Regions from separate parts of the Arthrobacter sp. efr-133-R2A-63 genome, predicted to be linked through region 2. Evidence: riboswitches for the same ligand, from Rfam matches in the RefSeq annotation. Region 2 holds a riboswitch; the other holds the start of a gene.
The links. A riboswitch is a leader RNA that binds a small molecule or an ion and turns the genes downstream of it on or off. The one in region 2 is predicted to bind glycine.
Positions count from the first base shown of each region.

Region 1: it holds a riboswitch for glycine, as region 2 does, so the genes downstream of both, gcvP (aminomethyl-transferring glycine dehydrogenase) here and QRN45_RS00660 (serine hydroxymethyltransferase) in region 2, are expected to answer to the same signal.

Region 1 is NZ_JARVRG010000016.1:22,755-27,398, reverse strand. It holds gene gcvP (aminomethyl-transferring glycine dehydrogenase) at 1-1,863, opposite strand, end outside; glycine riboswitch at 1,916-2,021, opposite strand; glycine riboswitch at 2,023-2,120, opposite strand; gene QRN45_RS08090 (TetR/AcrR family transcriptional regulator) at 2,309-2,857, opposite strand; gene QRN45_RS08085 (MFS transporter) at 2,940-4,481, shown strand; gene QRN45_RS08080 (sigma-70 family RNA polymerase sigma factor) at 4,489-4,644, opposite strand, start outside.
Region 2 is NZ_JARVRG010000004.1:10,970-15,613, forward strand. It holds gene QRN45_RS00635 (GNAT family N-acetyltransferase) at 1-171, shown strand, start outside; gene QRN45_RS00640 (hypothetical protein) at 480-1,205, shown strand; gene QRN45_RS00645 (SDR family oxidoreductase) at 1,227-2,012, shown strand; tRNA gene QRN45_RS00650 (tRNA-Ala) at 2,044-2,116, shown strand; partial or broken gene QRN45_RS00655 (L-serine ammonia-lyase, iron-sulfur-dependent, subunit alpha) at 2,310-2,501, opposite strand; partial or broken gene QRN45_RS00660 (serine hydroxymethyltransferase) at 2,568-2,840, opposite strand; glycine riboswitch at 2,956-3,056, opposite strand; gene QRN45_RS00665 (PucR family transcriptional regulator) at 3,156-4,644, opposite strand, start outside.

The DNA of each region.
Region 1 (4,644 bases), on a different contig from region 2:
GTCGATGGTGCCATCGGCAGCGGTGGCCACCACCACCACCTTCATGCCGGCCAGCACGGCCGAGGCTGCGTTGGTGCCGTGGGCGGAAGCCGGGATGAGGCAGACGTTGCGCTGGGCCTCGCCGCGGGAGTGGTGGTAGCCGCGGATCGCCAGCAGGCCAGCGAGCTCGCCCTGGGAACCGGCGTTGGGCTGGATGGAGACCTGGTCGTACCCGGTGATCTCGCTCAGCTGGGATTCCAGGTCCGTGATCAGCTCGCGCCAGCCCGTGGTCTGGGAATCCGGGGCGAAGGGGTGGATCGAGGCGAATTCAGGCCAGGAGATCGCTTCCATCTCGGCGGTGGCGTTCAGCTTCATCGTGCACGATCCCAGCGGGATCATGGTGCGGTCCAGCGCCAGGTCCCGGTCCGAGAGCTTGCGGATGTAGCGCAGCAACTGGGTTTCGGAACGGTGCGTGTTGAACACCGGGTGCTGCAGGTAGTCCGAAGACCGCTCGACCGCGGCCTCCAGGACGAAGCCCTCATTGGCTTCGGTGAGTGAAGCACCAAACGCATCAAGGACACCGCCGACAACCGCCGTCGTTGTGGTCTCGTCAACCGAGACGCCCACAGTGTCGGCGTCGATGCCGCGCAGGTTGATGCCCTTGGCCTCCGCGGCTGCGACGATCCCGGCAGCCTTGCCCGGGACGCGGACGGTGACGGTGTCGAAGAAGCTGCCGTGCAGGACCTCAAGGCCCGCGGCCTTCAAGGAAGCAGCCAGGGTGCGGGCGTGGTGGTGGGCGGTCTCGGCGATCGCCTTCAGGCCCTCGGGGCCGTGGTACACGGCGTACATCGAGGAGACGATGGCCAGCAGTGCCTGCGCGGTGCAGATGTTGGAGGTGGCCTTCTCGCGGCGGATGTGCTGCTCACGGGTCTGCAGCGCCAGGCGGTAGGCGGGAGTGCCGGCGTCGTCCTTGGAAACGCCCACCAAGCGGCCCGGCATCGAGCGCTCCAGGCCCTTCTGGACCGCCATGTACGCGGCGTGCGGGCCGCCGAAGAACAACGGCACGCCGAAGCGCTGGGTGGAGCCGACGGCGATGTCGGCGCCCTGCTCGCCCGGAGGCGTGATCAAGGTCAGGGCCAGCAGGTCCGCAGCAACCGTGACCAGGGCGCCGCGTTCCTTGGCGGCGGCGATCACGCCCGAGTGGTCGAACACCCGGCCGGAAGCGCCCGGCTGCTGCAGCACGATGCCGTTGATCTCGCCCTCGGGCAGGCCCTGGGACAGGTCAGCGATCTCCACCTCGAAGCCCAGCGCCTCGGCGCGGCCCTTCACGATGGCGATGGTCTGCGGGAGGCAGTCGGCATCCAGCACCGTCTTGCCGTCGTGGGCCGTCTTGTTCTTGTTCGCCCGGCGCATCATCAGGACCGCCTCGGCCACGGCCGTGGCTTCATCAAGGAGGGAAGCGTTGGCGATGGGCAGGCCCACCAGGTCCTGGACCATGGTCTGGAAGTTCAGCAGGGCTTCGAGGCGGCCCTGGGAAATCTCCGGCTGGTACGGGGTGTACGCCGTGTACCAGGCCGGGGACTCGAGGATGTTGCGGCGGATCACCGGCGGAGTGACCGTATCGTAATAGCCCTGGCCGATCATCTGCACGGCCGTCTTGTTCTTGGAAGCCAGCCTGCGCAGCTCAGCCAGGACCTCGACCTCGCTCAGGGCGTCCTGGAGCGTCAGCGCGACGTCCTGGCGGATGTCTTTGGGAACCGCGGTGTCCACCAGCGAATCGACACTGTCGTAACCAACAGACTTGAGCATGATGTCAATGTCGGCCTGGCGGCGGGCGCCGATATGCCGGTCAACGAACGCGGTGGAGGTTGAACTAACCGTCACGAAGGAACTCCATTTATAAGGCGGCGCAAGGTACGCCACAGCTAATCGGATTCCTCCCCGCTCTGTATTGGACCTGAGAGTTTCCGCGAAACGTGCTTATGGCACTTTCCGCTTGCACCGTCGGTGAGCGCGCGTCAGCGTGCTGCTTTCCAGAGTTGCCTTGCCGCGGCGGTGCGTGGGCCTGAGAGATTCCTGGGGAGGATTTGCTCCTACGGCGCCTGCATCACATGCCTGCAGGACTCTCCCGCCGCAGATCAAAGGCGTATTCAATTGTGTGAATCGACTGTGGTTGCCGGTGACGGCTGCCACAACTACCAATTGTCCTATGGACTGCCCGCGTCCGCAAATAGGGTTACCTAGCAGCCCGACTTTCCCAACTGACTGGCACTTGTTGTCGTTTTGGAGCCTCAAAACGACACCTACTGCGAGTCAGTTGGGTGGCCACTCAGGTACGGAGGCGTTCGACGGCGGCCAGCAGCGCACCGACGTCGGCGCTCCTCGCGCTGGCCTTGACTTCCGTATCACCGGCGCCGCCTTCGAGCATTGCGTTGAAGTAGAGTCCATCGCCCATGTACCGGACGGCCTTGGCCATTTCAGGCCCGACTTCCTCGGCGAGCACATCGAGCCATTGTTGCTGGATTCCCGCGAAGCGCCTGCGGGTTTCTTCATGGGCTACTTCCGCGAGACGCGTGGCTGCCACAAACACGCGGTCCAAGGGCGTGTCGGCCCAGAGCGAGGACTTGATGAAGAACGCGGCAGCACCTTCCGGAGCTGCCTTCATCGCCTCGATGTCCAGCGCGGCCAGCCCGTCCATGCGCTCGAGCAAGGAGCTGATCATGGCTTCCTTGTTGGGGAAATGGTAGAGCAAACCGCCCTTGGAGACGCCTGCGCGCTTGGCGACGGCGTCCAGGGTGGCAGCCCGCTCCCCCACCTCGATCAGCAGGGCTTCAAAAGCATCCAGGACAGCGTCCCGGGCAATAGGTTTTCGCGGCATGGTGTCCATCATCCCTTAGTTCGATGCGGCAGTTCGATGCGGCAAATTGAAACTATACCGTCCAGACGGTACAGTTATGTTCATGTTCACCCCGTCCACAACCCAGCACCCCCGTACCCCTTCGATCCACACCGCCCCGTGGCGCGACTGGGCTGCCCTGGCACTCCTGATGTTCCCCGTGCTGCTGGTGGCTGTGGACAATACGGCGCTGACATTTGCCCTGCCGCAAATCGCCCGGTCGCTGGAAGTCGGGGGCGTACAGCTGCTATGGGTCGTGGATGCCTATCCGCTGGTCCTCGCAGCACTGTTGGTGTCCATGGGAAACCTGGGTGACCGGATCGGCCGCCGCCGCTTGCTGTTGATCGGCAGCACGGGCTTCGCGGCCGTTTCCGCGGCCACGGCCTTCGCCCCATCGGCTGAATGGCTCATTGCAGGACGTGCCAGCATGGGCATCTTCGGAGCCATGCTCATGCCGTCCACACTGTCGTTGATCCGCAACATCTTCCCGGACCCGAACCGTCGCCGGCTCGCGGTTGCCGTGTGGGCCGCGGGATTCTCCGGCGGAGCCGCGCTCGGTCCGATCTTTGGCGGTTGGCTCGTGGAGCATTTCCGGTGGGGAGCCGTGTTCCTGGTCGCCGTGCCGCTGTTGCTTCCCCTGCTCGCGTTCGGTCCGTCCTTGATTCCCGAGTCGAAGGACCGCAACCCGGGCAAGCCCGACGTTCCCAGCGTGGTGCTGTCCATCCTGACCATGGCCCCGATGGTTTACGGCATCAAGGAGGCCGCCGTGCACGGGTTCGGCCCGGGTCCCGCGGCCTTCATGGTGTTCGGCCTGGCTATGGGAATTGTCTTCGTCCGGAGGCAGGGCTCGTTGGCATCGCCCATGTTGGACGTTCAGCTTTTCCGGAACAAGGTCTTCAGCACGGCCATTACGGCCAACGTCCTGTCCCTGTTCTCCATGACGGGATTCATCTACTTCTTCGCCCAGCACTTGCAGCTGGTGGAGGGCCAGTCCCCCATGCAGGCAGGGATCGCGATGGTTCCCGCCCTACTTGCCACCATTGTGGCAGGACTGGTGGTGGTCCCTTTGGTCAAGCGGATCCGCCCTGGCCTGGTGGTGGCATCGGGATTGGCGCTGAGCGCGGTGGGATACCTCGTGGCCGCCCTGGGAAACCACAGCCAGGGGCCGGGGTACCTTTTGACGGCGCTCCTGCTGCTGGCCATCGGGGTTGGCTCGGCGGAGACCATCTCCAACGACCTGATCCTCGGCGCGGTTCCTGCCGACAAGGCAGGCGCGGCATCGGCGATCTCGGAAACGGGCTACGAACTCGGATCACTGCTGGGCACAGCCGTGCTCGGCTCCATCCTGACAGCGTCCTACCAACACCATTTGCTGCTTCCGGTCGAACTGTCGGCCCACGCCGCAGAACGCTCGCGGGAGACGCTCGCCGGCGCCATGGACACCGCATCTACCCTGCCCCAGCCATTGGGCGACGCCCTGAGCACCGCGGCGCGTGCGGCCTTTGAATCGGGGGTCCACATCACGGCAGCGATCGGGCTGGTTCTGATGGCGGGGGCGGCAGTCCTCTCCGCCGTCGTGCTCCGCCGCGTGCCGACCGCCAAGTAGGCGGACTCTAGACTGCCTGGTTCAAGGCTGCATCCGGAGCGCTGAAGCTGCGGGTGATTCCGCCCAGGGTGGCGGTGGCGAGGGTCGAGAGGTAGTCGTGCCGGCGTCGGGCGGTAATCCGCGAATGGGGCTCGAAGGATTGCCCGGGATCGTCCGCGTAATG
Region 2 (4,644 bases):
AACGGGCCGAGCCTGCGAGTTGTCGAGAAGTTGGGATTCCGCGACGAAGGGCGCCGCGAGCGTTTCCTTCACATCAACGGAGAATGGGCTGACCATCGAAGCTTTGCGTTGACCTCGGAAGAGGTCCCCGGAGGCTTGCTGGCCGCTTGGCTTCGGCACGGAGCCAACTAGCCGCTTTCGGCGAATAAGGGTCATAAGTCCATTGATTTGCCGACTCTCCGACGACACACCGTTGGCAATGCGGTGGCCTCCGGCTATTTGCTTCTACGGTTTTGATTGTGGACTTCCCTCTCAGCAGCTCGGTGATATTGGTCATTGCTGTCGCGCTGTGGATCGTTTGGGTTGCGCCATACATACTCCGGAATCGTCGCCAGCACATCCAGATGGCCGGTGACTTCCCAACAGATGTTATTGACGAAGACGCTCATGAACTGCAAGCCGGGGTGGTTCTGTCAATCACCCCTCGGCAGGAGAAAGCAATGGAAACCATGCAGAGCACCGCAACCGCATTGCCCGAGGTATCGGCCGGCGCCGGCGAACGGCGTGATGCTGCATCGGAAACAGCGGTCTTCAAAGTCAGATACGGGCGCTGTGCCCTTGCCCTTGCCGCCGTTCTCCTCCTGCTCGCGGCTGCCGTTTCCGGCGTCCTCCGCATTCTTGGCCTCGTTTCCGCGTGGCTGCCGCTGGGATGCATAGTGGGCGTGGTCGCGACCGTCTTCCTGCTTCGCCGACTGGCCATCCGGGACCGCAGGGCGAAGATGAACAAGGCCTTCCGGAACGCGATGGCCCCTCCAGCCGAGAGTCCCCGCGCAAGCGCTCCTGCAACGGACCGTCCGGCGACCAAGATTTTCGACGCCGAAGCCCACGCCCGTGAAGCGACGCGACTGACCGCCGTCGAACTTCGTCAAGCCGCCCTCAATGTTGCTGTCGCCGCCGGCGACAACACAGTCCGGTTTACAGCGGAATCCAAGGAAGCTGAATGGCAGCCCGTGGACGTCCCCAAACCAACATACGTCGATGCCGCCAAGGCGCCGCGGCCCGCCCCCGAGCCCCTCGACCTGCCTGAGGCTCCCAAGCCCCTCGGCAAGCCGACGTTGAAGCCAGCCAGCGCACCGTCCGTGGGCGCGTCGGTCCAGGCGCAGCACGGCAAGCCCCAGAGCGGCCTCAGCAACCTCGACGACGTCTTGCAGCGCCGCCGGGCATAACCTCCAGTGACTACCGTCTGCGTGGCAGGTGGCACGGGACAAGTGGGCCGTGAAGTCGTCCGTTTGGCGCTCGACGCCGGGCTCGACGTGACGGTGCTGAGCCGCCGCCCGCCGTCGGGCGCGTCACCAGTCCATCGCGACGGCGCGCGCTACTTTCAGGCTGACGTCACCACCAGTGCCGGGCTGGCCGAAGCCCTGCAGGGGGCCGATGTGGTGATCGATTGCTTGGAAGGGCAATTCGGAAAAGCGCGGAGGAAATTCGCCGACGGCGGCGCGCGCCTGCTCGCCGCGGCCACCGTCGCCGGAGTCCGAAAGGCCGTTCTCCTCTCGATCATCAATTGCGACCAGAGCAGCGCGGCGTTTTATGTCTCCAAAGCAGACAAGGAGCGGGTCTACGCACTCTCGTCGCTGGAGACGGTTGTTGTGCGGGCCACCCAATTCCACAGCCTCGTGACGGCGGTTTTCCAGGCGGGCTCGAAAGTCCGCCTCATCCCGGTCTTCAAGGGTGCGCGCTTTCAAACGATTTCGCCGGCGAATGTGGCGTCCGAGTTGCTTGCCGAGGCGTTGCGGGAGCCTTCAGAAGAGCGGCACCGGAGGCGAACCATCGGCGGACCGGACATCCGGTCCATGCGCGAACTTGCTGAGATCTGGCGCAAGGCGTCGGGCCGTGCCGGGCTTCTCGTGGAGGTGCCGTTGCCGGGGGAGATGGGCAGATATCTTCGGAAGGGGCTGAATCTGGTCCCAAGCCAGCGGACCGGGACAGACACGTTCGAGTCGTGGTTGGCAAAGCGCGAAGATAGTTTGTAGCCTAGGGACACTGGCAATGCACAGTTGACCAGGGGCTATAGCTCAGTTGGTAGAGCGCTTCGTTCGCATCGAAGAGGTCAGGAGTTCGAATCTCCTTAGCTCCACAGTGAAGGCCCTCCCACCTGCGGAAACGTTGGGCAGGAGGGTCTTCGTTGTTGCTGGGGTTGCGAAATCACTAACCTGGCACTGACATGGGTCCCGGATTGAGACGGGCTCCGGTGGTTCTGCCCCTTTCGGCCCGTCGAGCCCTTCCCCCTGTTCGGGTGTGAGGAAGCGCAGCGCGTTGGGTGAGGCCCGGTTGTGTTCCATTGCGATCTCGGCAACGTTCTTCACCTGTCCCGGGGAGCCGCCCATGACTTCGGCCAAGCCGGCGGCGGCCATTGAGGAAGCGGAGCCGGCCTCGCCCTGGCAGCCCACTTCGGCGCCGGAGATCGAGGCCTGCTCCTTGTAGAGCACTCCGACGGCGCCCGCGGCAAGCAGGAACTTCAGGGATTTAATGTTGAGGTGACCAGCAGGCCCCTTCGGACCCGACGGGCGTACCGAGCCGATCCCGGACTACGCTAGGTTCGCGACGCCGGGGTAGAGCGGGTGCGCGGCGGCGAGTGCCTCCACGCGGTGACGCAGGCCGGAGAGGTCGGCGTCGGCGATCAGTGCTTCGGCGATGATGTCCGCAACTTCGCGGAACGCCGCTTCACCGAAGCCGCGGGTTGCCAGTGCCGGGGTGCCGATCCGCAGGCCGGAGGTCACCATCGGCGGACGCGGGTCGAACGGAACCGCGTTGCGGTTGACGGTGATGTCGATCGCGGCGAGGCGGTCCTCGGCTAATTGGGTTCCTCCCCGCTCTGTATCGGACCTGAGAGATTCCGCAGAACGCATTGTCGCGTTGTGTTCGGCTTGCACCGTCGGTGAGCCGGACCGAAGCCTGGCTGCTTTCCAGAGTCGCCTCGCCGCGGCGGTACGGGGGCCTGAGAGATTCCTGGGGAGGATTTGCTCCTACGGCGCCTGCCCGGTTGATGGCTGGGAGGACTCTCCCGCCACGGTTCGAAAGGCATATTCAGATTTGGGGTGATTTGGCTCACACCATACACACAACGTCAGTGCCGGGGCAACATCTGCTTGCGGACATTGCTATCGGCAGCGGGTTTACTTGTGCATGGCCTCATGGATCTGGAGCGCAAACCAAAGCTGGGCCAACGTGGAGGTTTCGGTCATGTCGAGCCCCGTCAATTCGCTGATTTTCCGGATGCGGTAGATGATGGTTTGGCGATGGGCGAAGAGCGCCGCGGCAGTCTTTTGCCACGACCTCTGAGTGTCCAAGTAGGTCTTCAAAGTCACGATGAGATCGCCTTCCTGGCTCTGTTCATACGTGAAGATCGGGCCGAGCAGCCGCTGTACCAACGCCGTGCCCTCCTCGAAACTCGTGAGCCCCAGCCAGGAGGGCCCCTCGGCGTAACGGGTCAGGCTTACGGCATTGCCTTTCGCTGAACCGAGCGCCCACAGCGATTCCTGGAGTGCGCGTTGGACGCCCCCGGCAGACGTAGGCGAGCTGATGCCAATCCGGACCCCGGGCCCCGCGCAGTGGATCAAAACGTCATCTGTCACCCCCGCGGTTACCGCCACATGAAGGGTGTTGAGACGCCGCAGGCAAGCGACCTGAAGTCCGTGGCGCCACAGTTCCACGTGAATGTTCGCCAGCCGCTCGCCGTCGTCGGCCCCTATCGAAACCACCACGAAATTCTGCGCGGAAATCTCAAAATGGCCGAGCCTGATCTCCAGTTCCGCGATCCCGAGGCGCCCATCGAACGCCTGCAGGAGGAATTCGCCTGCTAGGTGGTGCCGCCCTTCCAGGGACAGGGCCGTTCGCGAGAGTTCCAGTCCCAGCACCGTCGCCGCATGCAGAAGCACGACGGCGTCAGGGTGCGGATCGCTTTTCGGCAGCACCACCAGGACCGCATTGGCGTGGGTGGGGATGTCCATCATCAACACGTGCCGGTCCCGAAGCCGATGCCATTGGAACTTCTTTCCGGTCATGGGTATATGTCCCGTCAGGGGGGCCAATTCCGCTTGCAGGAAGTCCGGCAGCGGCTCACCGTCCGGGTGCCAGGGATGGAGGCATCGCCGGTCCACGACGAAAAGCTCCGCATTGAGCTCAGCCGCGAGTCCTTGGAGAAGGCCTTGCCAATGGTCCTCAATTGTTCCCGCCGTACGAAGCAAGTCATACACCCGTGCGGTCTGACGCAGGCGTCGCGATTCCTCCAAAAGGGAAGCTTCAGCCACGGTTCGAGCGATAGCGATGAAGGGCAATGGATACGGAATGCTAATCAGCGGCAGCGGCAACTGCTCGCAGGCCGCCAGGAACTCCGGCAGCAGCTCCGGAGCATGCATCTTTTCCCCGATGGCAAGGGCACTGGCACCTGCATCGACGAGCGCCTCGGCGAGCGCAACCTGGCCTTGGGGGTCGGCGGGGATGGACAGGCCATTGGTCATCATCAGTTCGCCGCCGGTGACCCATTCCCACAGCCTCGGCAGGTCGGAGGTGTGTGCCCAGGTGATCCGGTTGTCCCTACCCTCCGACCCGGCCAAAAACGTGAGTCCTAGCTGAGGTTCCGCCACGAGCTCAGCCACAGTAATC